3 regions of the Paraburkholderia sp. GAS42 genome follow, and region 2 is predicted to be linked to each of the others. Evidence: riboswitches for the same ligand, from Rfam matches in the RefSeq annotation. Region 2 holds a riboswitch; each other region holds the start of a gene.

Region 1 (9,520 bases), on a different contig from region 2:
ACGCTGCCGCGAACGCGTATCGCAACAACATCGCGCAACTGCGGGCGCGCTATGCGGCAAAGCCGCCCGTCAGCGTGTTTTATCAGGTCTGGGATGAGCCGTTGATGACGCTCAACGGCACACACCTGATCAGCGAAGTGATCGCGCTCTGCGGCGGACGCAATGTGTTTGCGAAGCTCGAGCCGCTCGTGCCGGCGGTCTCCACCGAAGCGGTGCTGGCCGCGAATCCGGAAGCGATCGTGACCGCATCGCCCGGCGCGACGACGCCCGACCGGACCTTGCCGCAGATCGATAAATGGCGCGCGTGGCCCGCGCTCGATGCAGTCGCGCACGACAACCTGTTCACCATCGATGGCGATCTGATCAACCGTCCCGCACCTCGCATCGCGCAAGGCGCTACGCTGCTCTGTCAGGATCTGGAGATGGCCCGCTCGCGAAGAACGGGCGCTGCGCGCTAACGGTGGCTCGTGCGTGTGAGTTGCTCACGCGCGGCTTATGTGCGGCTCACATGCGGCTTATGCGTTGCGCTCGCGCCGCTTGCGCGTGGCCTGGGTGCGAGTCGCTCACGCGTTCCAGCGCACGAGCGTCCACGACTGGGTCGCATCGCGACGCCTCAGCCACACCACACCTGCAAAATCGATCGACCACGAGAGCGCCTGCTCCAGCGATACGCCAAGCGAAAGCGACGCCAGCACGCGAATCACACCCGCATGCGTGACGACATGCGCGCACGTGTGACTGCCTCCGGCTTGCCATTGATCGAACCACCCCTGCACCCGCGCGCTGAACTGCGCGACACTTTCGCCGCCATGCGCACGTGCATGATGCAAATCGGCCGCCCAGTCGTCGAGCAATGTGCGATCGATGGCGTCCCACCGCCGCTGTTCCCACGTGCCGAAGTCCATCTCCTGCAAGCGCGTATCGATATGAAGCTCACACCGTGAACGCGCGGCCCATGGTTCTGCAATCGAAGCGCATCGCGTGAGCGGACTCGACCACACAATGTCCGGTGCGGGAAGAACAACCCGCCGCTGAAGCGCCACCACGCTAACGAGCGGCTCATCAACAAGCGTCACGTCGCTGCGCCCGTAACAGACGCCTGCATCGATCGCGACCGTCGGATGGCGGATCAGTACGAGATCCATGCCAGCCCCGTCAGATAGATCGCGATTTCGAAGACCTGCTGCGCGAAGCCGAGACAATCCCCCGTATAACCGCCGATGCGTCGCACGAAGTAACGCCCGAGCGCGAACCGCAGTACGAGCAATACAGCAAGCGTCGCACAACCCGCGTGCCAGTCCGGCCAGAAGAGCCACGCCAGACCAAACACGCCGGCCAGCATCAACGCAAACACGCTCATGCGCTGCGCGACCGGCTTCGCCTTGCCTTCGGCGCGCACGTAGTCGAGCGTCGCAAGATAGCTGATCGCACACGCACGGCTTGCCGCATGCGCCGCGATCATCAGCCACGCGGCACGCAATGGCGGCAACGCGGCCAGCGTCTGCCATTTGAGTGCGAGCGCAACGATCAGCGCGATTGCACCGAACGCGCCGATGCGCGAGTCGTGCATGATGCGCAGCACGTCCTCACGCGTGTATCCGCCGCCGAACGCATCGAGGCAGTCGGCGAGACCGTCTTCATGGAGTGCACCGGTGACGAGCAGCGTCGCGGCCATCGAAAGCAGCACGGCTACGCCCGGTGGAAACACACGCAGCGCCGCAAGATAGACCACCGCCCCCAGACCGCCGACAAGCGTGCCCACCAGTGGAAAATATCGCGCCGCCGCGTTCAGATAGTGCGGCTCATAGCCGACCCAGCGCGGCACCGGCACGCGCGTGAAATAGCCGAGCGCGGTGAAGAAGTAACGCAGTTCAGCAAGCGGATTCATGATGGCGCGGGCCCGGCTGGAGCATCAGGCGTCGCGGTTCGCGACACCCGCGGACTCGAAGCTCGCCATCTCGTTGACGAACGCGACCGCTGCTCGCAACAATGGCAGCGCGAGCGCGGCGCCCGTGCCTTCACCGAGCCGCAGGTCGAGCGCGAGGAGCGGCTGCGCGCCGAAATGTTCGAGCATGCGTCGATGCCCGGCTTCGTTCGATGCATGCGCGAACACGCAATAGTCGACGACATCGGGTGCCAGCGCCTCTGCAACCAGCAAAGCCGATGTCGCGATGAAACCATCGACCAGAATCGTCATGCGCGCTTCTGCCGCGGCCATGAACGCGCCGGTCATCATCGCGATTTCGAAACCGCCGAAGGTTGCAAGCACATCGATCGCCGTGCGGGCCTGCGGATGCGCGGCCAGCGCCGCGGCCAGGATGTCGCGCTTTTTCGCGAGACCCGCGTCATCCAACCCCGTGCCACGCCCGACGCATTCGCCGATCGGCACGCCGCACAACCGGCTCATGATGCACGCCGCCGCCGACGTATTCGCAATTCCCATCTCACCGAACCCGATCACATTGGTGCCGAGCGCTGCATGATGTCGCACGCGCGCCGCGCCGGCCTGTAATGCGGCGAGCGCTTCATCATGCGTCATCGCGGGTTCGTGCGCGAAGTTGCGCGTACCGTTTGCCACGGGAATGTCGACGAGTGCTTCGGACGGCGGCAACGGCGTCGCCACACCCGCATTCACGATTTCGAGCGTCAACCCGGCGACGCCGCTCAGCGCATTGATCGCCGCGCCGCCCGCCAGAAAGTTCGCAACCATCTGCGCGGTGACCGCCTGCGGATACGGGCTCACGCCTTCGTGCGCGATGCCGTGATCGGCGGCGAAAACAATCATCGCCGGGCGCGCGATCACCGGATGCGTCGTGCGCTGGATCATGCCCATCTGAAGCGCGAGGTCTTCGAGCCGGCCAAGACTGCCGGGCGGCTTCGTTTTCGTATTGATGATGTGCTGCAGGTCGGCGCGCAACGTCCGATCGAGAGGTTCGACAACGGGTAGCGCGGGCGTGAATGAAGTCATGGTTGTCTGCTTGAAGAATAAGAGTTGTTGCGTTGGGTCGCGGGGATCAGCGCTTCATGCTCGCCGTCGCGGATCAGGATGAGCGGATAGCCGAAGGCGCGGCTCGCGAGCGCCGGCGTGAGCACGTCGCGTACGGGGCCCGCGTGCGCAGCGCCGTTTCCATCGAGTAACAGCGCGTGTGTCGCGAAGCGGCGCGCAAGATTGAGGTCGTGGCACGAAAAGATCACGCTACGCTGCGACTGCTGCGCCCAACGCATCAGCGCTTCGAGACAGTCGATCTGATGATGCAGGTCGAGATGCGACAGCGGTTCATCGAGAAGCAGCAGCGGCGCGTCCTGGCACAGCACCGCGGCAAGCGCCACACGTTGCCGCTCACCACCGGAGAGCGACAGCACGTCGCGCGTTTGCAGCGCGGTGAGACCGAGCGTATCGAGCGCGGCGTGTGCAGCCGCTCGATCTTCCGCACGTTCCCAGCCCCAGCCTGCGAGATGCGGAAAACGGTTGAGCATCACGATGTCGAGGACGCTCGCGCTGAACGCGTCACGCTCGCCTTGAGGCATCAGCGCGCGACGCTGCGCAAGCTCGACCGGCGACCACGCGTCGATGCGCATGCCGTCGACTTCGACGTGACCGCTCGACGGTTCGAGCAGACCCGCCAGCGCAGAAATCAGCGTGGTTTTTCCCGCGCCGTTCGGACCCGCGATGCACCACACTTCGCCGGGATAGAACGTGTGTGTGAAATCGTCGAGCAATGTGCGAGCGCCGGCGCGCAGCGTGACGCGTTGCGCGGAAAGTGCCGGAGTAGCGGGAACGCGTGCGTTCATCATCATCGCCTGCGCAATAGCATCCAGAGGAACACAGGCACGCCCGCCAGCGCCGTGATCACGCCAACCGGCAACTGCGCGGGTGCGATGACCGTTCGCGCGACGAGGTCGGCTCCCATGACGGCAAAGCCACCCGCGAGCGCGGCAGCGGGCAGCAACATGCGCTGGTCGTTGCCGAAGCACAGTCGCAGCATGTGCGGTACCACGAGTCCGACGAAGCCAATCGTGCCGCCCGTCGTTACCGCAGCCGCAGCCGCGAGCGACGCCACGAGATACACACGAAGCCGCACGCGTATGACGGGCACGCCAAGCGCCTGCGCCGCCGCATCGCCGCGCAGCAGCACGTTCAGTTGCGGCGCGGCGGGCACGATCGACACAAGCGCGACGAGCAGTGCAACAAGCGCAACCCACGGCATGCCGCCGCCGTTGAGATCGCCGGTCAGCCAGAACAACATGCCGCGCAGACGGCTTTCGGGCGCAACGCTCAGCAGCAATGTGATGACAGCGCCCCAACCCGCCGCGATCACCGCGCCGGTCAGCAACAGACGCGGCGACGCATCCTGCGGCTCACCGCGCCACAATTCACGACGCGCGAGGCCGAGCACCAGCAGGATCGACACGAACGCACCCGTGAACGCGCTGGCATCGACGATCCACCATGCGCATCCGGCAATCATCGCGACGAGCGCAAAACTCGCCGCACCGCCCGATACGCCAAGCACATACGGCTCTGCCAGCGGATTGCGCAGCAACACCTGCAGCAGCGCGCCGGCAATCGCGAGCAACGCGCCGCACGCAAAGCCAGCCAGCGCACGCGGCAGGCGCAGCGTGCGAACGATCTCGATCGCGAGATCCGGTGACGACGACGAAGACGATGACGTTAGCGACGACGAAAATTCACTCACATGCCACGGCATCAACGCAGCAAGCACACGCAGAGGCCCGACTGCGACACTGCCAAGCGCGAGCGACGCAATGAACACAACAAGCGCCAGCATGCCGAGACCGCACCAGATCAAGACGGCGCGCTTCGCGGTCATACCCGTGACGGAACGCATCGCAGCGCGATTCATCGCGGTGAAATCAGACGACATATCGACTCAGCCTGTGAGGCAGCAACGCAAGGCGCGTCACTGCTGCTGCCAGCCGAGCGTGAGATACGCGCCGCGTCGCGGGGTGTTGTACGTGTACGCCAGTTCATAGTCCCTGTCGAAAAGATTCTGGATCTGCGCGGCCACGTACCACGCCTTCGTGATGGTGTAGCGCGCCGACAGATTCACGACGCCGTAGCCTGCAAGTGTATTGCCGCTATCGTTTCGCTTGCCGCTCACGAGCCACTCGCCGCCCACACGCCAGCCGCCGATATCGCGATTCGCCGCGAACGAGGCGAAGCGACGCGCGCGCCGGTTCAGATCGGTGTCCGTGTCTTCGTCGACGGGATTCTGGACCGTAAAGGTTGCGCGCACATCGGTCTTGCCGACATGCCCGCTCCACGATCCCTCGACGCCCTGCACCTTCGCTTGCCCGACGTTCTGCGCAACGAATTCACCTGGACTCACCTGCTGATACTCGATCAGATTCGTATAGCGCGTCTGGAATGCGGTGAGCTTCATCACGCCGAGCGCGTTCGACGCGTACTGCAACGCCGCTTCGACCGAATGACTGCGTTCCGGCTGGATCGACGGATTGCCGCTGAACGGGAAGTACAGATCGTTGAAGGTCGGCGCGCGAAAAGCATCGGACCAGCTTGCAGTCACCTTCCAGTGTTCGGTGAAATCGTATCCGTAGCCGAGATAGTAACTGTTCGCGCCGCCGAAATCGGAGTACTGGTCGCGTCGCACGTTCGCCTGGAACTGACTGGCGCCAAAGCGTCCCGTATAACCGGCGAAGCCCGAGTTCACGTGACGGTCGGGCGCAGCGTAGGCGTTCGAATCAAGGCTCTGGTCGAGATGCTCGTAGCCGAGCTGAAACTTCTGCTGCGGCGCGAACGTGAAATCGTTCTGCCACGTGTATTGACGGTTATCCGTGTTGAAGTGGTCGGTGTAGGTGCCGTTCAAGGCCGTCGTGCTGCGGTCGTTACCCGCAGCGACGATGAAGTGCGTCGTCCACCCGTCGGTCACGCGACCGTTCGCGAACACCGACGCCTGCTGTACCTTGCTGTACAGATTGTTGAGATCGGTGGGCGCGCTGAACGGATTGTCGAAGCTGTCGTTGCCGTTCGACTGGAAGTAGCGCACGCCCACGTCCCAGCTTTCGTTGAAGCGGTGCCGCACGGATGCCGCGATGCTTTCGTTCAGATAGCCGTTCGCGTTCGGGTTGACCGGCGCGAGCGCGGGATTGATCGACGAGAAGCCGTCGTCCTTCGCGCGCGCGATCGAAAAGCTGAAGGTCGTCTTGCCGTCCTTGTCGAGCGCGCCGTCCACGCCGGCCTGCTGGCGCTGCGTGTGATAGCTGCCGTATTCGACGGAGAAATTGAAGCGTGGCGGATGATTGCCGCCATCTTTCGTGAACACCTGCACGACGCCGCCAACCGCACCCGATCCGTACAACGCCGACACGTTGCCGTTGACGACCTCGACGTGATCGATCTGGTCGAGTGGAAGCTGTTCGATCTGCGCGTTGCCAAGGCTCACCGAATCGACGCGCACGCCATCGATCAAAATGAGCGACTGCTGCGCCGAAGCGCCTCGCAGAAAAAGACTCGCCGACGAACCCGGGCCGCCATTGCGCACAATCTGTGCGCCGGGCGCGAGTTGCAGCAGGCCGGGCAGATCGCGCGCGGTGCTGTCGGCGATGTCCTGCGGGTTGAAGCGCGTGGTCTCTGGAATGGCATCGGCGAGCGACTGCGGTCCGCGCGCCGCGGTGACCACGACTGGCGCCAGCGTGACCACTGGCGCTGCGGACGGCGTCGCGTTCTGGGTGGACGCCGGTGCGTCGTCCGTCTTCGCGGACTGGGCCTGTGCGGCAAGCGGCAGGCCGGTCAAGGCGAGCAGCGCCGCGCGGGCGATGGGCGTGTACATCGGATGAATTCCTGTGGCTGGCGTGCACGGCCCGCTTCCCCGCAGGCCGTTGCGTAGCAGGACGGCCGTTCATCGACGCGCAGGCTGCCTGCCGCGTGCGAACGACGTCCTTCCCTCTGGCCGGTATCCGGGCTGGCGACGCATCGATCCGCCTTCCCACGCATGAATGCGCAGTGGCATTGCGCGCCTTTTTTAAGGGCGTGTACTGGATCGACTTGCGTGAAATAACGCGGTCGCTTACCGTTGCGGGGGCAGCACAGGTTAGCGCGGCCGTATCGCCGCGCGCCCTGTTTCCCGTTTAACTGCGCGACATGAAAACGCGCGCGGGCACCAAAGTGCCGCAAGTGTAGGAGCGACCTGCTGTAGCGTCAAGAAAGCCCGGCTCACTGCAATTCGCGTGCGCGCCATTTGCACGATTTCAGCGTTTTGCAGGCATAAAACTCGCAAAAAGCCGTGTTGTTACGTCTCGAAACGAGACAATTGTCGGAACCTGCGACATTCCGCGCTAGAATGCCGTGTCTTTAGAGGACGCAGCACATGCTCAACGAACTCGAAACACTCTCACAAAACATTGGCCGGCTGATCGAAATCAGCCAGCGTCATCACGAGGCGCGCCGCGCACTCGAAGATCAACTCGCCCAGGCGCGCGCAGAATGCGCAGCCATACGCGTTGAACTCGAGCAGACACGCGAAGAGCGCAACGCGCTGCAAGCGGAGCGTGACACGCTCTCGTCGAAGATCGACGACGCGCAGGTTCGCCTGAACGCCATCCTCGAAAAACTCCCGCGCGCGCGGTCGCACGCCGAGCCGGACAACCAGCTCGACCTGCTTGCGACCTCGCAGCATGAGGCGCATGAAGAGCACGACCAGGAAGCCGGCCGCGAAGTCACCCGCCACGGAGAAAATGCATGACCACGAAGCAGATCGAAGTCTCGATTCTCGGCCAGCCGTATCGTCTCGCCTGTTCGCCGGAAACCGAAGGCGCGCTGCTTGAAGCAGTGGCACGTGTCGATGCGGAAATGTCGAAGATCCGCTCGGGCAGCAACGTGCGTGGGCAGGATCGTATTGCCGTGATGGCGGCGCTGTCGCTGGCATCGGAACTGCTTAAGCTGCAAGCCAGTGTGCGACACGGAGAATCTTTTCCCGCTGAAGAAATCCGGCGTACAATGCACTCCATGAACGAACAGCTGGGCGCAGTCATCCAGCAGTACGGTGTGCAGTAAAAGTTTTAACGGGCGATTGTTTTAAAGGCCGGTTGTGTAACCGGTCTTCGAGTTCAGCGCAACGTACTTCGTGAGGTCGCTGTGATTGCAGCGAGCGTCTGGATTCAAAAAGTTTAGTCAGCTTCCCTGCCTGGTTCGCCAAGGTCATATATTCCTTGAACCAATGCCATGTGCACGGTTGCGGAAATTTGCAGCACGGGTGTGCGCGTCACTCTGTCTGATGTACCCGAAGTGCGGCTAACTGCGACCAATTCTGAACTCCCGGTTCAGGATGCCGGCCTAGCGGCTATGGCGGGGACCTATTCAACGGCATCGGACACTCGTCCGGTGCCGTTTCCGTTTGTAGTTCCGCTTTCTTTCGCTTTCTCTCTCCCTTTCTTCTCGACGTTCATATCGACTCATGCGCTACTGGCTAATGAAGTCCGAACCGGACGAAGCAAGCATCGATCATCTCGCCAACGCCCCGCATCGCACACTGCCCTGGACGGGCGTGCGCAACTATCAGGCACGCAACTTCATGCGCGACATGATGCAGGTCGGCGACGGTGTGCTGTTCTATCACTCGAGTTGCCCTGAGCCGGGTATTGCTGGCATCGCGGAAGTATCGTCGACACCCTATCCCGATCCGACCCAGTTCGACGCGAAGAGCCCGTACTACGATCCGAAATCGGATCGTGAGACGCCGCGCTGGACGCTCGTCGATGTCGTCTTCAAGAAGAAGATTCCGCTGATCCCGCTGGCGACGCTGCGTGAGCATCCCGAACTCGCGGACATGCGTGTGCTCGCAAAAGGCAACCGGCTGTCGATCACGCCTGTGACCGAAGCCGAATGGCGATTCATCACGAAGCACCTCGTGTGAGCCGGCGGACGCGATTTGTGTAATCGAATATTGCTTGCGGGAACCCGGCGGCCTGACAGACGCCTAACAGTTCCGCAAGCGCCGTGCCAGTTCGATGCACGACGCGTGCCGTGACGGTTCGTAATGGCGTGCTATTGCCGGGACCGTCGTGCACAACCGGTTGAAGAAGGAACTCGTTCAAATGACCAGAAAAACCGCACTCGCTTTCGCCTTCGCTCTTGCGTCCGTGACGCCGCTCGCCCTCTCGCTCGCACCCACTGATGCGTTCGCGCAGACGCTCGTGCAGAATCCGCCGTCGGGCGTGCTGTCGCTGTCCGCGCAGGCCAGCGCCGATGTGGCGCAGGACGTCGTCAACATCACGCTCTTCTATGAACAGGAAGCGAGCGACCCCGGCTCGCTCACGGGCACGCTGAACCAGCGCGCCGACTCGGCGCTGCAAAAGGCCAAAGGCGTCGCGGGCGTGACAGCGCGCACCGGCGCGTTCTCGATCTATCCGTCGACGGACCGCGACGGCCGTATTTCCGCGTGGCGCGGCCGCACGGAAGTGCAGCTCGAATCGCACGACTTCGCGGCGGCGTCGAAGCTTGCAGGCCAGCTGTCGTCGGTCATGCAGGTCGGCAATGTGT
Region 2 (9,520 bases):
CCCCACGCCTGATACGCAGCAGACAGATCCTGATCGGTCTGCCATTGCCGCGTGTCGATCATCTCCTGCAAACCCGCGCCGTATGAACCGGGCTTCGCGCTGAATACACGCCAGCCGGCACGACGGCGCGCTTCGATTGCTTCCACGCCGCTCGCAATCAACGCATCCCTTTCGCGCAGCACGCGGGCGCGGATCGGATTCAAGTCCTCTGGCTCGTCGAGTTCCGCCACAGCCTGCACCGCTGCATCGAACAGATGCATGACGTTCGCGAACGCATCGCGAAAGAATCCGGAGACACGCAAGGTGACGTCGATGCGAGGCCTGTCGAACACCTCGATCGGCATGATCTCGAAGTCGGTCACGCGATGGCTGCCCGGCGCCCATCTGGGTCGCACGCCGAGCAACGCAAGCGCCTGCGCGATATCGTCGCCACCGGTGCGCATTGTCGCGGTGCCCCACACAGAAAGCCCGATCGCGCGCGGATAGTCGCCGTGTTCCTGCACATGCCGCTCGATCAGCTGCTGCGCCGACTTGAGACCCAGCGACCACGCCGATTGCGTCGGCACAGCACGGGTGTCGACAGAATAGAAATTGCGCCCGGTCGGCAGCACGTCGGGGCGGCCACGTGAAGGCGAACCGCTTGGACCCGGCGGCACGAAACGCCCTTCGAGTCCGCGCTTCAGGTGCAGCATTTCCTGCGGTCCACATGCATCGAGGCGCGGCAGGATATCGTTCCGCAAGCGTTCGAGAACGCGTTCTGCTTGCGGCAATGCGCCGGGTTCAAACGACGTTGCGGTAGCCGATCCCGTATCGTCGCCCACATCATTCAGTAGCGCTGCCGCGAGACATTCGAGCCGTTCGCGCGTATCGCCGTTATGCCGCCACGGCGCGTCGCTCACCTGCTGCAGAATCCCGGGGCGCGGACCTTCCCACGCTGCAGACCAGTCCGCCGTCAGCGGATCGAACAGGTGATCCATCTGAAGGTCACGTGCAAGCGCATCAATCAGCCCCGCCTTCGCGCCCTGCCCGTCACCGATCGGAAAACGCCCGAGTGCCAGCAGCGTATCGCGTCGCTGCGCCCCTCGCGGCGACTGCCCGAACGTATGCAGGCCGTCGCGAATCTGCGCCTCCTTCAACTCGCACAGATACGCATCGGCACGCGTGAGCAACGCGTCTTCCGCGTCGTGGCCATCGGGCAAACCGAGGCTCAGTTCCTCGTGCAGACGATGCGTGATGATCGTTTCGAGAATCGTCCTTCGCAGCAGTTTCGAGCGACGCGGATCGACCATCAGCGCTTCATAGTATTCGTCGACCTGACGTTCGAGGTCCTGCAACGGACCATAGTTTTCCGCGCGCGTCAGCGGCGGCATCAGGTGATCGATGATGACGGCCTGCGTGCGCCGCTTCGCCTGGCTGCCTTCGCCCGGATCATTGACGATAAACGGATACAGATGCGGCATCGGCCCAAGAATGAGATCCGGCCAGCAGGTTTCGCTGAGCGCGACGCTCTTGCCCGGCAGCCATTCCAGATTGCCGTGCTTGCCGACATGAACGACCGCGTCGATACCGAACCGGTGACGCAACCAGAAATAGAACGCAAGATACGCGTGCGGCGGCACCAGATCGGCGTCGTGATAGCTTGCGTAATCGCCACCTTCGCGCGAACGCGCTGGCTGAATGCCAACGAACACATGGCCGCAACGCCAGCCCGCAATCATGAAGCGGCCACGACGGAGCGTCGGATCCTGTTCGGGCGTGCCCCAGCGCGCATTCAATGCATTGCGTACTTCAGCCGGCAACTGCTGGAACTGCACCAGATAATCGTCTAGCGCAAGGCTTTGCAGCGCCGGGCGCAGATCACGCACGACGGGGTCGTTCGTCACCCCTTCCGTCAGCGTGTGCATCAGCGCATCGCCATCGGCAGGTACAGTATCGACGCGATAGCCCTGCTCGCGCAGCATCGAAAGAATGCCTACGACAGATGCGGGCGTATCAAGACCCACGCCGTTGCCAATGCGGCCTTCGCTAACGGGATAATTCGCGAGAATCAGCGCGAGTTTCTTGTCGGCGTTTTCGATGCCGCGCAGGCGACACCAGCGCTGGCTTAGCCCGGCGACAAACCTGACGCGCTCAACGTCAGGCTGATAACGCACGACATCGACTTCGGTGTGCGGACAACGATACGCGAGCCCCTTGAAGCTGATCGCCCGCGTAATGATGCGGCCATCCACTTCGGGCAGCGCGATATGCATGGCGATATCGCGTGAATTGAGACCCTGGTTGTCCTTGAGCCAGTCATCGCGATTGCCGCCGCTCAGGATCACCTGCATTACCGGCGCGTCGCCGGCAAGCGCGAGTGGCTCAGGATCGTCGATGGCTGACGCGGCGAATGCCGTCGTGTTGAGCACCAGCGCCACGTTATGTTGCGCGCACAACCGTTGCACCACGTCACGACTCACGTCGTCTTTCAGCGACGTGATTGCGACCGGCAACGGATTAAGGCCTTGCGCATCGAGCGCGTCGATCAATGCATCGAACACGGCTGTATTCGCCGCCTGCAAATGCGCGCGATAAAACAGGATCGCGACCACCGGCGCATCGGCACGCCAGCGTGCCTGCCAGTCTTCGACCGTGGGAACGTCGCGCGCCGGATGGTAAAGCGCTGCGGCTGGCAACGGTTGCGGCAGCGGCGGCTCGTCGCCCCAGCCCAACGCGCGATGCGCGATGCAGCGCAGAAACCGCTCCGCATTCTGCGGGCCGCCCTCGCGGAGATAACGCCATAGCTGATGACACAGCGCAGCGTCGGCGGTGCTGCGTGCGAGCAGATTCGGGTCTTCCTGAAGATCGCCCGAGAACATCGCGAGCACCTGCTGTTTGCGCTCCGCCAGCGCAACGACCTGCTCGATGCCGTATGGCCAGTAAGCCTCGCCGCCGAGGTGATCGACGACGACGACTTTCGCGTGCTGCAACACGTCCTCGACGTAGAAATCGACCGACGCAGGTTGCCGGAGGAATGTGACATTCGCGAGCCTCAGGCTCGGGAAATCAGCGCCCAGACGCGGGAAAACGCTCGCGAGCAGCGACAGCGTCGTATCAGCGGAACTGAGCACGACGATATCCGCCGGTCGCTGATCGATCCGCATGACGCCGGCCGTATCGTCGACAAAGCCACCCGGCGTGGTGCGCAGCAGATGCATGTCGATTTACGCCTGTTGCACGACGTTGCGGCTGTCGCTCAGAGCGACATCGAGCGCCTGCTGCAATGCGGCCTGATCGAGGTCTTCGCCAATCAGTACAAAGCGGCTCGCGCGCGTTTCGTCGGCCTGCCAGCGACGATCGAAATAGCTGTCGAAGCGTCGTCCGACGCCTTGAATCACAAGACGCATTGCTGCGCCCGGCAATGCCGCGAAGCCTTTGACCCGGTAAATCGTGTGGCTTTCGACGAGGCCCTGCAGTGCCGAGATCGCCGCCTCACGCGACGAAACGTTCGCCTCGACCACTACCGAATCGAACTCGTCGTGATGATGATCGGCGTCGTCGGCGGAACCGTGATGGTCGTGGCGCAGATGAATGGTGTCTTCGGAAGCTGACTCAAGACCGAGCAGTGCGTGCAGATCGAGCTGTCCCATGTGTGCACGCACAACCTTCACCTGCGGCGGGATTTCTTCACGGATCAGTGATTCCACTTCCCTTTGCCCTGCCTCGTCGAGCAGATCCGTTTTGTTCAGAATCACCAGATCGGCCGCGGACAACTGGTCTTCGAACAGTTCGTGCAACGGCGACTCGTGATCGAGATTCGGATCGGCTTTGCGCTGTGCGTCGACCGCTAGCGGATTCTCCGCGAACTGACCACTTGCCGCGGCCGGACCGTCGACTACGGTCACAACCGCATCGACCGTGAAGCTGTTTTTGATCTGCGGCCAGTTGAATGCCTGCACGAGCGGCTTCGGCAACGCAAGACCGGACGTTTCGATCAGCACGTGGTCGATCTGGTCGCGGCGTTCGACGAGTTTTTCCATCACTGGAAAAAACTCTTCCTGGACAGTGCAGCAAAGACAGCCGTTGGCGAGCTCATACAACTGGCCTTCGGCTTCGCTGCCGTCTTCGTTACACCCGATGCCGCAGCCTTTGAGGATTTCGCCATCGATGCCGAGTTCGCCGAATTCGTTGACGATCACCGCGACGCGAAGGCCGCCCGCATGTTGAAGAATGTGCCGCAGCAAGGTGGTTTTGCCGCTGCCGAGGAAGCCCGTGACAATCGTGACGGGAATCTTGCGCGTCTGCATCCTGACTCCAGGGTGGTGGACTGTTGAGTAGATGGGGACGAAAAACGGCTTGCCCGGAGCAACCGGACATTCGATGAAATCGTGGTCGATACGCCGCATCCCCGCGGCGTTTGCCTGTTTTTCTCGGGCCGGTATCCGGGCTGACGAAATCGCCGCTTCACCTTCCCGCGCATTTGACACGTTGCGCAGTGGACAGATACAGGCACGCTGTAATGTGCATGTATTGAAGCCGGCTTTACATCGCTATTAAGCGATGCCTTCGCTTACCGTTGCGGGGGCAGCACAGGTTGGCCCGATCCGTGCAGGAAGGGCTCCCTGTTTCCCGTTTAACTGCGCGCACGGAGCGTGCGCGCGAGCACCAGAGTGCGTGCGAGTGTAGGCTTCGGCAGTGGCAACGTCAAGAAAGGGCCCGCGGCAAGGGCACTCCGGCGGGCTTTCAGGGAGTGCCTGTGATATCGTATGCGCGCGTTTGGTGCCCGCACACGCGTTCGCGTGTGCTGTTAAACGGGAAACAGGAAGCGAAGCGATTTGCTGAGCCTGTGCTGTCCCCGCAACGGTAAGCGGCCAGCGGATCATGCATCCGCACATGTCATTCAACGCCACTGCCTGCGCTGCGCAGGTGGGAAGGCGAACGGCATGCGGTCGTCAGCCCGGATACCGGCCAGACGCAAGGGGCGACCGTTGCGATCGCCGAACGCCCGATCCGCGGGGGACGGAATGAGGCGCCTGACGTGTGGCAACGCATGATTCATCTATTCGTCAAGCCGTCGATATGACGACTTCCAGGCTTTCCCTTCCCGACTGCACGCCGCGGCCTGCGCGCTGCTGCGCGCCGTGCCGCTCACTATGAGCCGCGCCTGGCTGATCGGCGCCGGTCCAGGCGACGTCGAGCTGATGACGCTCAAGGCGACGCGCGCGCTAGGCGAAGCCGACGTCGTGCTTGTCGACGATCTCGTGAATCCCGATGTGCTGCAATTCGCGCGTAAGGATGCGGAAATCGTGTACGTCGGCAAGCGCGGCGGGCAGCCGTCGACGGCGCAGTCTGGCATCGTCGAGGCCATGCTCGCGCATCTGCGCGCGGGGCGCAGTGTCGCCCGGCTGAAAGGCGGCGATCCGTTCGTGTTCGGGCGCGGCGGTGAAGAACAGCAGGCGCTGGCAGCCGTCGGCATTCACGTCGAAATCATCAACGGTATTACAGCGGGTATCGCCGCGCCCGCTGCGATCGGCATTCCTGTTACCCATCGCGATCATGCACAAGGCGTCGTTTTCGTCACCGGACACGGCGCGGGCAGCGGCGAGCCGGACTGGCGCGCGCTCGTCGCGACGCAGATGACACTGGTTGTCTATATGGGCATGCGTCGACTCAACGACATCGTCGCCGCGTTGCTGCAAGCCGGCATGCCAGCGGAAACGCCGTGCGCCGCCATCGAATCCGCCACGCGCCCCGAGCAGCGGCACGTGCGCGCGACGCTCGATACACTCGCCGCGAAAGTCGCAGAAGCCGGACTCGGCTCGCCAGCAATCGTCGTGATTGGCGGCGTGGCCGCGCTCGGCTTGCCGTATCTTCCAACTGGCAACAGCACATGAAAACGCTGACCGTCGGCATCGGAAGCAAACGCAACGCATCTGCGCAGCAGATCGAATCCGCCGTGCGCGCGGCGCTCGCGCTGGCCGGCCGTTCGCTCGACGAAGTGCTTGCGGCCGCAACGATTGATTCAAAAGCACGCGAACCCGGACTCGTCGAATTCTGCACGCGCCATGGGCTGCTGTTGCACACCTTTGCGCCCGAGCAGATCGACGCGCTAGGAGAACTGCCCACGCCTTCCGATACGGTCCGTGCGCATCTCGGCGTCGACGGCGTATGCGAACCGTGCGCACTTCTTGCATCGCCCGGCGCGAAGCTGATCGTCTCCAAAACCACGCTCGATGGCGTCACCGTCGCCATCGCATCCGCACACTGATTTCCACGCAACACGAACGCCTCCCGGCACCAGGACACGCCATGAAGACAGATCCCGAATCGCATCAACGCATGACGCAACGCCGTCGCGAGGGTCACGAGAAAAAGCAGGCTTCGGCCACGGTCGAAAAAGGCCTGCTGATCGTCAATACAGGCACCGGCAAGGGAAAAACCACCGCGGCTTTCGGCATGGCCGTGCGCGTGCTCGGGCACGGCATGAAGCTCGGCGTCGTGCAGTTCATCAAGGGCGCGCTGCACACGTCCGAGCGCGATTTTCTGGGCGCGCAGGCGCACTGTGAATTCATCACGATGGGCGACGGCTACACGTGGAATACGCAGGACCGCGACAAGGACATCGCGACCGCGCGCAAGGGCTGGGACGAAGCGCGCCGGATGATCGAAAGTGGCGACTATCAGATGGTGATTCTCGACGAACTGAATACGGTGCTGAAGTACGAATACCTTCCGCTCGACGAAGTGCTTGGCGTGTTGAACGCGCGTCCGCACATGGTGCACGTTGTCGTCACGGGACGTCATGCGCCCGACGCATTGATCGAAGCCGCCGACCTCGTCACCGAAATGCGGATCATCAAGCATCCGTATCGCGAGCAGGGTGTGAAGGCTCAACGCGGCGTGGAATTCTGAGCGATGTCCACGTGCCCCGCCCTGTTTATCAGTGCGCCGGCGTCGGGTCAGGGCAAGACCACGATTACGGCCGGCCTCGCACGCTATCACGCGCGGTTGGGGCGGCGTGTATGCGTCTTCAAGACCGGTCCGGATTTTCTTGACCCGATGATTCTTGCGCGCGCCAGCGGCGCGCCGGTGCAATCGCTCGACCTGTGGATGGTCGGCGAAAGCGCGTGCCGCGCACTGCTGGCCGAAGCGGCTGGAAACGCCGATGTGATCCTGATCGAAGGCGTCATGGGTCTTTACGACGGCACGCCTTCCAGCGCCGATCTGGCGACCACATTCAACGTGCCTGTCGTCGGCGTGATTTCGGCGAAGGCGATGGCGCAGACTTTTGGCGCAATCTCGTTCGGGCTCGCGAACTATCGGCCAGGCGTGCCGTTTCATGGCGTGTTCGCCAATCGCGTCGGTTCACCGCGGCATGCGCAGATGCTCGAAGAGGCATTGCCCTCCGGTCTGCGCTGGATGGGACACATCGCGAGCACGAGCGACATCGAATTGCCGGACCGGCATCTCGGTCTGCATCAGGCAGACGAAATCGCCGACCTCGACGCCCGCATCGATCGCGCGGCCGATGCGCTCTCGACGACGACGCTCGCCGAACTGCCGCCGCCGGTCGATTTTGGCGCGCCGGCACGCGAGGTGTTGCCGCGTTTGCTCGACGGCATGCAGATCGCCATTGCGCGTGATGCGGCGTTTTCGTTCATCTATCCCGCCAACGTCACGCTACTCGAAACGCTCGGTGCGAACGTCATGTTTTTTTCGCCGCTCGCCAATGAACCTGCGCCGGAAACTGCCGACGCACTCTGGCTTCCCGGCGGCTATCCGGAGCTGCATGCGCAGACGCTTTCGCGCAATACGCTAAGCGCCACATCGATTCGCGCGCACGCCGCTGCCGGCAAAACACTGATTGCCGAATGCGGCGGCATGCTGTATTTGCTGGATACGCTAACCGACACCAGCGGCGCACGCACACCGATGCTCGGCCTGCTGCCTGGCCACGCGACGATGCAGCCTCGTCTCGCTTCGCTTGGCATGCAGCAGATCAACGGCACGCACGGCGCGATGACCGGGCACACGTTCCACTACTCACATCTGGAAACCACGATGACGCCGCTAACGACAGCTGTCCGCGCGCAATCCGCTGCGCCGGGTGAAGCCGTGTTCCGGGCAGGCAATATCGTCGCGACGTACATGCACAGTTACTGGCCCTCCAACCCGGCTTTCACAGCAGCACTCTTTCATGGCGAAGCGTTTTAGCGATCCGGATCGCGCGGCCGTTTACCGCGCCATTCACGAGCGGCGTGACATGCGGCACTTTCTTGATGAGCCGGTCGATCCCGTCGTTTTGAAGCGTCTGCTGGACGCTGCACATCACGCACCCAGCGTAGGCTTCATGCAGCCATGGCGCATTGCTCGCATTACCGATGCTTCACTGCGCGTCGCGCTGCACGCCGCAGTGGAACGCGAGCGGCTCAACACCGCGGACGCACTCGGCAAGCGACGCGACGAGTTCATGAAGCTGAAGGTGGAAGGCATGCTCGAGTGTGGCGAGCTGCTTGTCATGGCGCTCATGGACGATCGCGAGAAACATATTTTCGGCCGACGCACGCTGCCGGAAATGGATCTTGCGTCTGTTGCCTGCGCGATCCAGAACATGTGGCTCGCCGCGCGCGCGGAAGGACTCGGGATGGGATGGGTCTCGCTCTTCGACGTCGACGAAGTGCGTGCGCTGCTGCGCATGCCGGCAGGTGCGCAGCCGGTCGGCATTCTGTGTTTAGGCCACGTCGATGCGTTTTACGATCAGCCGATGCTGGAAACCGAACGCTGGGCGTCGCGCATGCCGCTCGAAGAATGCGTGTTCGAGAACTGCTGGCCGGACAACGGCGAGCACGGCAACGACGACGGTAAAAGCAACTTCAACGACGGATAACGCTCACGCGATCGTCGCCGCCGCATCGCCCGACTCCACGTTGGCGGGCGGCGCACCAGTCAGCACCTTCAAACCAGCCGCCGAAAACGCCTCAGCAGGCTCTGGCGGCAACGCTGCATCGGTTACCAGCAGATCGAGTTCGTCTGGGTTGAACGCCCGCACCAGCGCGCTGTGCCCGAATTTCGCGTGATCCGCGGCCACGACGCGCTGCTCGGCCTGCGCAAACGCAGCCTGCGCGAACGCGGCATCCCACGGCAAGGAATCCATCAATCGGCCGTGGTTGTCGATCGCCGTCACCGAGACGATCGCGTAGCGAACGTGGAACTGGCGGATAAACGTCAACACGTTCTCACCGAAGGCGGATGCATCGTCCGGACGCAGTTCGCCGCCCGTCATGAACACGCGGTTTTCGTTGCGCGGCGCGAGCGTGCGCGCGATCTCGGCGGAATTCGTCACGACAGTCAGGCGCGAATGCGCACTCAAGGCCTGCGCGATATGAACGCATGTGGTGCCGCTGTCGAGAATCAGCGAATCGCCGTCCTCGATCAGATCGCCAATGCGCGCAGCAATGATCTGCTTGCCCTCACGGTTTTCCTGCATGCGGCGCTGGAACGGGGGCTCGTCGAGATGCTCGGGCAGCATGATGCCGCCGTG
Region 3 (9,520 bases), on a different contig from region 2:
GCGACCACGGGCCGCGCAGACGGATCGCCTGCGCCGTGCCAAATAGCGGATGCAGCGCGGCAGCCGCTTCGACCGGATGACCGAGCGCCCGCAGCGCATCGAAGGTCGCGGCGGGCGCGCTGTCTTCGAGCAGCAGACGGTTCGATGCATCGCCCCACGCACGGCCGCACAGCACGCGCGGCGCTTCAATTGCGCGCTGCACGTCCCAGCCGAAATCGGCGACGCGCGTAGCGATCGACGTCTGCGTTTGCGGCTGTCCTTCGCCACCCTGCGTGCCGTAGACGAGATACGGCAGGCCGTCCTTAAGCAGCATCGCGGACATCAACGTCGATGCGGTGCGTTTGCCAGGCGCGAGCGCATTCGGATGACGCGGATCGAGCGAGAAGAACGATCCACGGTTTTGCAACAGCACGCCGGTCGCCGGATCGAGCACCGCCGCACCAAAATCGAAGTACAGGCTTTGCACAAGGCCAACAGCATTGCCTTCGCTGTCGGCTACGCAGATGAACGTCGTATCGCTGCCTTGCGCGACGGCGGCGTGCTGGCGCGTCGCGTCGGCTAGCCACGCATCGCGTTCGCGTGCAGCGAGTGACGCAGCAAGCAGTTCATCAATGGGCACCTTCACAATCAAGGGATCGGTCAGATGCCGGTCGCGATAACCAGATGCCCATTTGATCGCCTGAATCTTCGCGTGAAAATAATCGGCGCCAAGAGGCGCCCGCGGATCGATCTGCACGCCATCCAGAAAGTTGAGGATCATCGCGCCGGCCATGCCTTGCGACGGCGGCGGCATCTGACACACCTCATAGCCGCGATAACGCGTGCGCAGCGGCTTCACCCATTGCGCGCGATATGAGGCGAAATCCGTGGCATCGAGCAGACCGCCCTGCGCATCCACATATGCAGCGGCTGAATCGCCGATGTCGCGATAGAACGCCGACAGGCCATGACGCACGAGGTGTCCGAACGTTCCGGCGAGCGCGGGTTGCCTGAGACGCGCGCCTTCCTTCAGCACGTGACTGTGCTCATCGAAATACGTCGCACGGCAGCCCGCATCGGCGCGCAGTACTTCGGCGTCGTCCGCAAACCAGCGCGCAAGATCGCGTCCGACCGCGACGCCCTCGCGCGCGTAGTCAATCGCGGGAGCGAGCACGCGCTCAAGCGGCAATTTGCCGAAGCGCTCACGCGCCAGCATCCAGCTTCCGACCGCGCCAGGAACCGTCAACGCAGCCAGCGCGCCACGTGTCGATAGTGCTGTGTGACCTGAAAAGCGCTCAAGCGTCGCGCGTCGCGCGCTCTGCCCGCTACCGTCGATGCCGATCGGCGCTTCACCGGCAGGCGCGATCATCCAGAACGCGTCGCCGCCGATGCCCGTCATATGCGGCTGCACGACGTTGAGCATCGCGGCGGCAGTGAGTGCGGCGTCGACTGCGCTGCCGCCTGCGCGCAGCACGGCGAGCGCTTCCTGCGTCGCAAGCGGATGCGCGGTGGCGACCATGCCGCGTTCGGCGCGGCTGACGGGGCGCGTCGTACGCGCGGGCGTTTCGTTCGGGTTGTGCATCATGCGAGCCTAAAGGCCGGCCTCTGCGCCAGAAATCGGGCGCGCCTCAAATGTGCCTAAGGAATTCCTCAGGTCGCGACAACCTCCGCGATGCATCAGGCGGCTCGAGGAAACGCCGCGGCAGCGGCGCTTTCGACGCTGCCGGCGGAGGTCGGGAACACGGCGGCGTCCTGTTCCAGCAGCCCATGTCGCTGCGCGTACAGTACGGGCGCAGGGGTCCAGCGAATGTGATCGAGGATTGCCTTATAGGGCGCTTCGTCGCGCAGCATGGGAGAGATCCGCTCGTCGGGCGTCCGTGGGGGACGCGATGCGAGCGGCTATGCAAGCTCCATGCCGATGAGCGTCGGGGCTTGCCTGTGGGGGTGCCGGTGACAATTGCTGGCCGTTGCCTTGACGGGCGGCGCACCACATTGCGGCACCGCGCGCCAGGGCGGTGCGAAGGTCAAGCTATCGCCACCTTACCCAATCTGCAGAAGGCACGCTCTTCATGCAGCGCAGCGCGAACATCGAGCGGCTGTGGCGGATCCCGGCAATCCGGTACAGCTTCTCGCGTCGGACGTAGCGTCCAGCGGGTACGAAGGCATGTTCTCTCTTCTGCAGTTCTGCTTCCTCCCCTCAGATTTCAGGCGGAGCCCGGCCACCAGGCCCAGCTTCCGTCCCGCGAACGCCGCAATTCGACAATCGACAGCGGGGCAATCTCGATCCGCCTGAACGCTGAGGCCGGTGCGCCCAGCGCGTAAATGATCGCCGCGCGGATCACCACCGCATGCGTGATCGCGACTAAAGCGTCGCCGTCGTGTGCAGGCTGAAGCGCGTCGAGCCACGCGCCGACGCGGGCGAGGACCATGCTGAAGGACTCGCCACCAGGCGGCGCGGCGTCGGGCGAACGCGTCCATGCGGCGAGCGCATCCGGTTCTTCGGCGGCGAGATCGCTGAGCCTTCGGCCGCGCCACTCGCCACAATCGACATCGGCCAGCGCGGGCGCGGCTTCCGTCTTCAACCCAAGCGCTTCAGCCATTTCGCGGACGCAGGTCGCGTCGCTGCGAAAGACGCGCGCGGCTTGAGCGACGCTCTGCGCCCGCTCGCGCCACGCCTCGATCTCGGCCACGCCGCGCGCATCGAGCGGATCGTCGGCGGGGAAAGCGCCCACGCGCATCGCCCGCGTTGCCGCGTGGCTGACCAGCAGCAACCGTGTCTGCATCTCGTGTCCCTTTGTCGGAGGCGTAGCGTTCATCACGCTGGCGCGGCGAAGTTTAGCGCGTAGAATAGCGTCACCGAAGCGCGGAAGCCGGTGTAAGCCCGGCGCGGTCGCGCCACTGTAATCGGCTCAGCATAGAGCCGAAAGCCAGACCTGAGCTTCGAGTCATCCCTTTTCTAGTCGACTGTCGGGGCGCGTAACCCCTGGAGAGATTCATCATGACTGACACCGTTTTCACGCCGGCCGCTCAACCTGCACTGATCCCCCTGCGCGAACTGCTGCCGTGGGTCATCTTCGGCGGCCTGCTGCTTTTGCTTGCGCTGTATTTTGTCGGCGCTGAACAAGGGGCGACGTCGCTCGTCCCTGGCATGATGGTTCACGAATTCGTCCACGACGGCCGCCATCTGCTCGGCTTCCCCTGCCACTAACGGGGGCACACATGGTAGGCAAACTGTTGGTACGCGGCATGCTTGCAGGCATCGCCGCGGGACTCCTCACGTTCGCATTCGCCCGCTTCGCCGGCGAACCCGCGGTCGAGCAGGCAATTACATTCGAAGAGAAAGCCGCAGCGGCGCGTGGCGAAGCGCCGGAGCCTGAACTCGTCAGCCGCGAAACGCAGGCGGGTCTCGGCCTGTTGACTGGCGTGGTCGTGTACGGCGCGGCATTCGGCGGACTCTTCGCGTTGACCTTCGCGTATGCGTATGGCCGCGTCGGCAAGCTGGGCGCGCGGGCGCTGTCCGCGATGCTCGCAGCGGCGGCGTTTATCGCGCTCGTGATCGTGCCGAATCTCAAGTATCCGGCTAATCCGCCTTCCATCGGCGACCCCGAAACGATCGGCCCGCGCACCGGGCTCTTCTTCCTGATGATCGCGATATCGCTGGTTGCGCTGGTGTTTTCGCTGAAGGTGCGGCGACGCGCGGTTGCGCGCTTCGGTCAGTGGAACGCGGCGATCATCGGCGGTGGGGTGTATGTCGCGATCATCGCGGCCGTGCAGATCGCGATGCCGGTGATCAACGAGGTGCCGCAGACTTTCCCGGCCACGCTGCTGTGGCATTTCCGCATTGCGGCGATCGGCATGCAGCTGATCATCTGGACGACGATCGGGCTGCTGTTCGGCTGGCTCGTCGAACGCAGCGAACGCGCGCAACTTCGCGCGGGCGAAGCCAGGACATCCGCGTTGCCTTGATGTCGCTTTGATGTCGCTTTGATGTCGTTTGATACGGGCTCAGGCGGTTCAGCCGGAAGGCAAGGCCTGAGCCTGCAACTGCCTGCATTTCTCCCCGTCTTCTTCTGGCGTATCCAGCCGCTCGCCGCTCAGCCGCGCGCAAGCCGCGCCGACACTTCCAATAACGCGGCGGCTGGCGGCAGACGCAGACGTTTCGCAAGGAGCTCGAGTCCGATGATCGCGACGAGCGAGAGCAATATCAGTTTGAATGCTGCAACAGAAGACACGAGATGACCTGGATGTCGACGATAGCTACGTCATGTGGAAGGGCGGCACGGCGTGCCCGCGTATCAAGCCACAGAGCTTCGCAGCCGTCCGCGCGACAGCGTGTGTTGTGCTGCGTGGTCAGGACTGCGCAGCAGACTCCCGCGTGACGCCCGAGCGGGACGCCGCAGCTGCAGCCGCCGCAGAACGGCGGCGCGCACCGAGCTTCTTCAGCCAGATCATCAGCCCGGTTGCGCTCAATATCGCCACCGCGATGCCGGTGAAGCTCATCAGAATTCGTCCACCGATCCCGATGATCCGGCCGGAATGCAGCGGGTATTGCGCCTGCATGAAGATGTCGCCGGCCGAGCCTTTGCCGGGTATCGATCCGCCTGCCAGCTTGCCGGTATTCGCGTTGTAGTACAGCCACGCGTTGCCGAGACCGGCGTCGCCGTGATCGTGGCCCGGCGCGAAGAATCCCACACCGTATGCATTAAACGACGGCACGTAATACAGCGCGCCCGGCGGCGACTTGAGCCCGCGTTCGCGGCCCGCCTGCGCTGCCATCTGCACGATGCGCTCAGCCGTGAGCGATACGTTGCCGGGCTCGCCGCGACGTTTCAGTTCGGGATTGTTGAACGGCGTCGGCGTGAGCGTCGACACCGTCGAAAGGATCGGGCGCACCACCGGATCGGAGAGATTCATCGAGACCGAAGTCAGCGCGACGATCGCGAGCACGCCCCAGATCCAGACGCCGCCGGAGCGGTGCAGGTCGAACGTCAATGCGTAGCCGCCGCGCCGCACGCGAAACGCAAACGACTTGCGCCACGCCTTCACGCTCGGGAACGACAACACGAGCGCAATCAGGCTATCGAACAGCCACACAATGCCGACGATGCCCATCAGCCACGTGCCCGTGTCGAAGCTGCCCATGAACGGCAGATGCAGCGTGTAGTGCAGCTTGTAGATGAACGGAATCAGGTTGAGTCGCGCGACCGAAACGGCGCCCCATTCGCGCCGGCCCTGAATCTCGCCGGTGGCGGGGTCGACGGCAAGCTGATTGAAGCCGGGCGCGTAAGGCTGGCCGGTCTTCGGATCGGTGCGCGGCAGCACCATCATCTGCAACGTCTGGCCTCGCTCGACGCCGAGCGGCAGATACGTCACGTCGAAGCGCGGATCGGCGGCCTCGATGCGCTTTGCCAGTTCCAGCGAAGGCAGCGCCGGCCCATTCGTGCGCGCGTGGAAGAACGATGGATTCAGCGCCGCGTCGAGTTCGTGATCCCATGCGATCACCGCGCCGGTCAGTCCGGCGACGAACAGGAACAGCGCCGTCGCGACGCCCATCCAGCGATGCAGGCGAACGAGCAGCGGCCTCATGTTGCGCGGGCGCCCGCGCGCGCGGGCCCGGCCGCAATAGATTGCGCAACGAAAAACACGGGAAATCGGCTCTTTGTAAATAAGAATTGTTCGCATCTTAACGGCTGCGGGGCCGGGCCGCAAGTTGTCCGTAAGCCGCCGTTTTAGCGACAAGCCTGACATCGGTTACGCGATGATTTTTCCGGCGATGACGATCGTGAAGATCGTGTTCGTGGATATCGTCGCGGGGCTGTGGTGAGGCGGCGGGTTGTGGCGATAGTCCCGACGTCACGTCATCGCAAACCCGCGGCGGCCTCGATGTTCGAGACCATCATCATGAGACGCGGCGCGACGTCGTCGAGCAGCGCGCGCGCCTGCGGTGTGTGAGCCCGCACGGCGCAGTTGAACACCAGCGTTTCCGAATCGACCGGCGCGCACACCGGTACCGCCACGCCGTACACATTTTTTTGCATGTCGCCGTACGACACGCACACGCCCCGTTCCGCGTAGTCACGCATCGCCTGATCGAGTTGCGAACGATATTGCTGCCACTGGTCAGGTACGCCAACCCTCAGCTGGTTCAGCGCCACTTCGCGTTCCTCGGGTGCCACGGCGGCGAGCCACGCCCGTCCCATCGCCGTGCGCAGAACGGGGCGGATCGCTCCGACGTCGGGCCGCGCGTCGGAGCGTTTGTCGGCTGAACAGCTTTCGATGTAGATCATGTTCGCCTGGTCCCGCATGCCGAGCGACACCGCACCGCGTATCGAGAGGGCGAGTTCGCGCATGAACGGTCTCGCAATCTGGCGGATGCGCATGCCGGAAAGCAGTGGATACCCCATCGACAGCACGCCACCTCCAAGCCGGTATTTGCGCTCCTGCACGTCGTGACGCAGATAGCCGAGCTCCGTCAACGTATAGGCAAGCCGTGAAACGGTGGCTTTGGAAAGGCCGGTTCGCTCGACGAAGTCGCGATTGGCCAGCATTCGTTCGCCGGGCAAAAAGCAACGCAGCATTTCGAGTCCGCGTGCCAGCGTGACGGCGAACTGGCGGTCATCGTCGTCAGGCGGCGCGAACATGGCAAGTCCTGTTCGGGATCAGATTCATGGATGTTTCAGGGCCTTCTCTACGGGCGTGGCGTCAGGCTGTGCGGCAAGTTCGTGTTCGATCGTCTCCACCATGTGCATCAGCTTCGGTGCGATTTCGTCGATTAATGTGCGCCGGGCGAGTTGAGTCTGCGGCACGCCGCAGTTGAACACGAAGATTTCCGAATCGATCGGTGTGCGCATCGGCACGGCGACCGCGTGAATGTCGCGCTTGATGTCGCCCTCGCTAAGGGCGAAGCCGCGTCTCGCGAACGCGCGCAGCGCCGCGTCCACCGATGCGTGATAAGTCTGCCATTGCAAAGGGTCTCTCGTGCGCACCTGTTCGAGCACGGCGCTGCGCTGTGCGGGCGCCGCACGTCCAAGCCAGGCGCGCCCCATCGCCGACGCCAGAACCGGCAGCGAAGCACCCGTATCCGGGCGAAACGCCGGCGAGTCATGTCCCCTTGAAGTCTCGACGTACACGACCTGCGTGCGGTCGCGCATTCCGAGTGACACCGAGCCGCGCGTTGTATCCGCGAGTTCTTTCATCAGCGGCCGCGCCAGTTCCCTGATTCGCAGGCCCTGCAGGAACGGATAGCCCACCGAGACCGCCGCCGACCCCAACCGGTATTTGCGCACGCTGTTGTCGTAGCGCAGAAAGCCGATCATGGCCAGCGTGTACGTGAGACGGGAGACGGTGGCTTTCGAGAGACCAGTACGCTCGGCGAACTCCTTGTTGCCAAGAATCGATTCGCCCACCTTGAAGCAGTTCAGCAACTCGAGACCATGAGCAAGCGTTGTCGCGAACTGCGGGTTACGGGTTGGATTCCCAGTCATGGATGTGATCACCAAAACGCGCGTTTTCGCGCTTCGCCTATTCAATCACAGCGGCGCCGTGATGGCACAGACCGACGCGGGACCGACGATGTTCATCGTCGACACCGACACGCCTGGCTACCGGATGGTGCGCGTCATGTCAACAACACACAGACGTCCCGAACGGCCACCGGCCTGCATGGCGCGCATCAGTGCGCGTTGACCGACGGCAGCGCGAACGGCGTCGCCGGAAGCCGCTGGGGAATGCGCGGCGTCGAGGGAACGCGGCCTGTCTGTGCGGATCAGACAGGCCGTCGTTCGTTATCCGGCGGCGGTTTCGTCGACGCGCCGGACAGCCGGAATGATGTAGTCTCGCGACAGAATCTCCCTGCGCGGATGGTACAGACGCAGGATCAGATAGAAACGGCCACACGGAGCGGGCAGCCAGTTCGAGACACCCTGCTGCGGTGCCTTGTGCTGAATGAAGATGTCGAGCGAGCCGTCCTGTCCGTACCGCAGATCCCGCGAACGGTCGCCGATCGCGTAGCGCCGGATTGGGTTGTCCGCGAAATAGAAGTCGCTGCCGTAGATCGACACGGACCAGAAAGCATCGACGGGCGGCAGGTGTCCGGCCGGAAAATGCAGCACGTATTGACGCGCGCCGTCGAGTTGCTCGCCACTGGCATCGAAGTCGCCGAGCGCGTAGAGCGCTTCGTCGCTTGCAAGCGCGCCGAGGCCTTTCATCGCCGTGCAGGCTCGCGCGAGGTAGTCGGTGCCGAGACGGCCGCCCGCGTAGTTGATCGACCACGGCAGCGCGCGACGGCTGCGGGTATGGCCTTCGATGAGTTGCATTCCTGCTTCGGCCGCCCGGTTTAAGCCTGCCAGTCGCGCTTCGCTGGCGGACTCCACATCGAAGCGCCGGGCGCGCGCGAGTCCGATGCGCGCGAACTGCGCGACGAGACCTGCATCGACCACGGGCGGCGGATTGTCGGTCATCGCTCTTGCAAGATTTTCGAAGAACCCGATGCCGTTGTGCGGCGATGCCTGGTAGTCGGCCACCGCCTTCGGTAACCGGCTTTTTCCGGTGGCCTGTAGCGTGAACTGGGACTGAAAGGCGCACGCTTCCGCCATGTCGTCGGCGCCGTCGATCAGTACGCGTCCGAGCATCCAGACCAGGTTTGTCGGGCAACGGATTTCTACCGTGCCATCGGGCAACGATCCCGACCAGTCAGGTCCGACAATCGCGAAGCGCGCTGCCGAAGGACCCATGACGCGCGGACCGAGATTATGAAAATTGTCGCTATACGCGTCGACGAATTCCATCACGAAGTAGCGTCCGGTCGGCGCAGGTGTCGACAGCACAACCGGTCCATCGGCGAGATTCAGCCACGCCATCGAGTACAGCAGATCGTTGGCCGGCGTGACGACGTCGCGGTCCTCGTGCGTCCATGGGCGCGGACAGTGCGAGAACTGATTGATCGGTGCGCGACCGCGATCCGTCGGCGCATCGACCGCGGTCATCAGGGCACACGTCCGTACGATCTCGACGAGCGGATAGCCGTAGACGAACGCCTGAAGGCCAACGACGTAGGCCCACTCTTCCTGTGCATTGCCACTGATCATGCTGGGACTCCTCCTGTTTGACTACCTGCGTGCGCGGGCCGTTGCCGGCGCACGCCACAGTCGCCGGTCAAGCCGGAACAGTCACCGCACGCCGCATCAGTCCGCGGAATTTTGTCCGCAAAGTATAGGCAGGCGACCCCGTTCAAGTGTTTAACATGGCGAAACCCTAATTCCGTTATCGGGTGGCGCGGGTAGGCTTGACTCCGTTCCACGTATCCCCTTTTAACGGAGCGGTTCTCATGTCTTTATCAGCAGGCGGTTACGCCGCCGCGCGCGTTCTCCCGGCCGCGACGGATGCAACCGAAGTCCTCGCCACACTCGCGCGCGATGCCGTGCTCTACACGCTGCCGTTGTTCGAAATGGCACGTTCGCGTGCGGTAATGTGCCCGCGCCGCGACGACGACGGTCGATTCGCGGGCGACAGCCCTGATTCAACGGTGTGCTGGATCAACCGG

The links. Region 2 has a riboswitch for cobalamin ahead of cobA (uroporphyrinogen-III C-methyltransferase). Riboswitches for the same ligand answer to the same signal wherever they lie in the genome.
Region 1: it holds a riboswitch for cobalamin, as region 2 does, so the genes downstream of both, P3T16_RS20895 (TonB-dependent receptor plug domain-containing protein) here and cobA (uroporphyrinogen-III C-methyltransferase) in region 2, are expected to answer to the same signal.
Region 3: it holds a riboswitch for cobalamin, as region 2 does, so the genes downstream of both, P3T16_RS24555 (CbtB domain-containing protein) here and cobA (uroporphyrinogen-III C-methyltransferase) in region 2, are expected to answer to the same signal.

Annotation. Positions count from the first base shown of each region.
Region 1 is NZ_JBNDML010000014.1:75,100-84,619, reverse strand. It holds gene P3T16_RS20925 (cobalamin-binding protein) at 1-458, shown strand, start outside; gene cobC (alpha-ribazole phosphatase) at 564-1,145, opposite strand; gene P3T16_RS20915 (adenosylcobinamide-GDP ribazoletransferase) at 1,130-1,888, opposite strand; gene cobT (nicotinate-nucleotide--dimethylbenzimidazole phosphoribosyltransferase) at 1,913-2,968, opposite strand; gene P3T16_RS20905 (ABC transporter ATP-binding protein) at 2,965-3,795, opposite strand; gene P3T16_RS20900 (FecCD family ABC transporter permease) at 3,795-4,886, opposite strand; gene P3T16_RS20895 (TonB-dependent receptor plug domain-containing protein) at 4,923-6,812, opposite strand; cobalamin riboswitch at 6,914-7,162, opposite strand; gene P3T16_RS20890 (ATPase) at 7,350-7,724, shown strand; gene P3T16_RS20885 (cell division protein ZapA) at 7,721-8,035, shown strand; RNA gene ssrS (6S RNA) at 8,156-8,337, shown strand; gene P3T16_RS20875 (EVE domain-containing protein) at 8,436-8,894, shown strand; gene P3T16_RS20870 (SIMPL domain-containing protein) at 9,076-9,520, shown strand, end outside.
Region 2 is NZ_JBNDML010000015.1:101,267-110,786, forward strand. It holds gene cobN (cobaltochelatase subunit CobN) at 1-3,197, opposite strand, end outside; gene cobW (cobalamin biosynthesis protein CobW) at 3,204-4,286, opposite strand; cobalamin riboswitch at 4,396-4,664, opposite strand; cobalamin riboswitch at 4,740-4,966, shown strand; gene cobA (uroporphyrinogen-III C-methyltransferase) at 5,133-5,873, shown strand; gene P3T16_RS22025 (cobalamin biosynthesis protein) at 5,870-6,247, shown strand; gene cobO (cob(I)yrinic acid a,c-diamide adenosyltransferase) at 6,289-6,891, shown strand; gene P3T16_RS22035 (cobyrinate a,c-diamide synthase) at 6,895-8,193, shown strand; gene bluB (5,6-dimethylbenzimidazole synthase) at 8,177-8,866, shown strand; gene P3T16_RS22045 (DeoR/GlpR family DNA-binding transcription regulator) at 8,870-9,520, opposite strand, start outside.
Region 3 is NZ_JBNDML010000018.1:57,581-67,100, reverse strand. It holds gene ggt (gamma-glutamyltransferase) at 1-1,561, opposite strand, end outside; gene P3T16_RS24565 (hypothetical protein) at 1,657-1,830, opposite strand; gene P3T16_RS24560 (histidine phosphatase family protein) at 2,184-2,762, opposite strand; cobalamin riboswitch at 2,794-2,936, shown strand; gene P3T16_RS24555 (CbtB domain-containing protein) at 2,978-3,187, shown strand; gene P3T16_RS24550 (CbtA family protein) at 3,199-3,945, shown strand; gene P3T16_RS24545 (hypothetical protein) at 4,074-4,211, opposite strand; gene P3T16_RS24540 (PepSY-associated TM helix domain-containing protein) at 4,330-5,565, opposite strand; gene P3T16_RS24535 (IclR family transcriptional regulator) at 5,838-6,620, opposite strand; gene P3T16_RS24530 (IclR family transcriptional regulator) at 6,645-7,463, opposite strand; gene P3T16_RS24525 (hypothetical protein) at 7,462-7,665, shown strand; gene P3T16_RS24520 (DUF1254 domain-containing protein) at 7,764-9,065, opposite strand; gene P3T16_RS24515 (DUF1254 domain-containing protein) at 9,305-9,520, shown strand, end outside.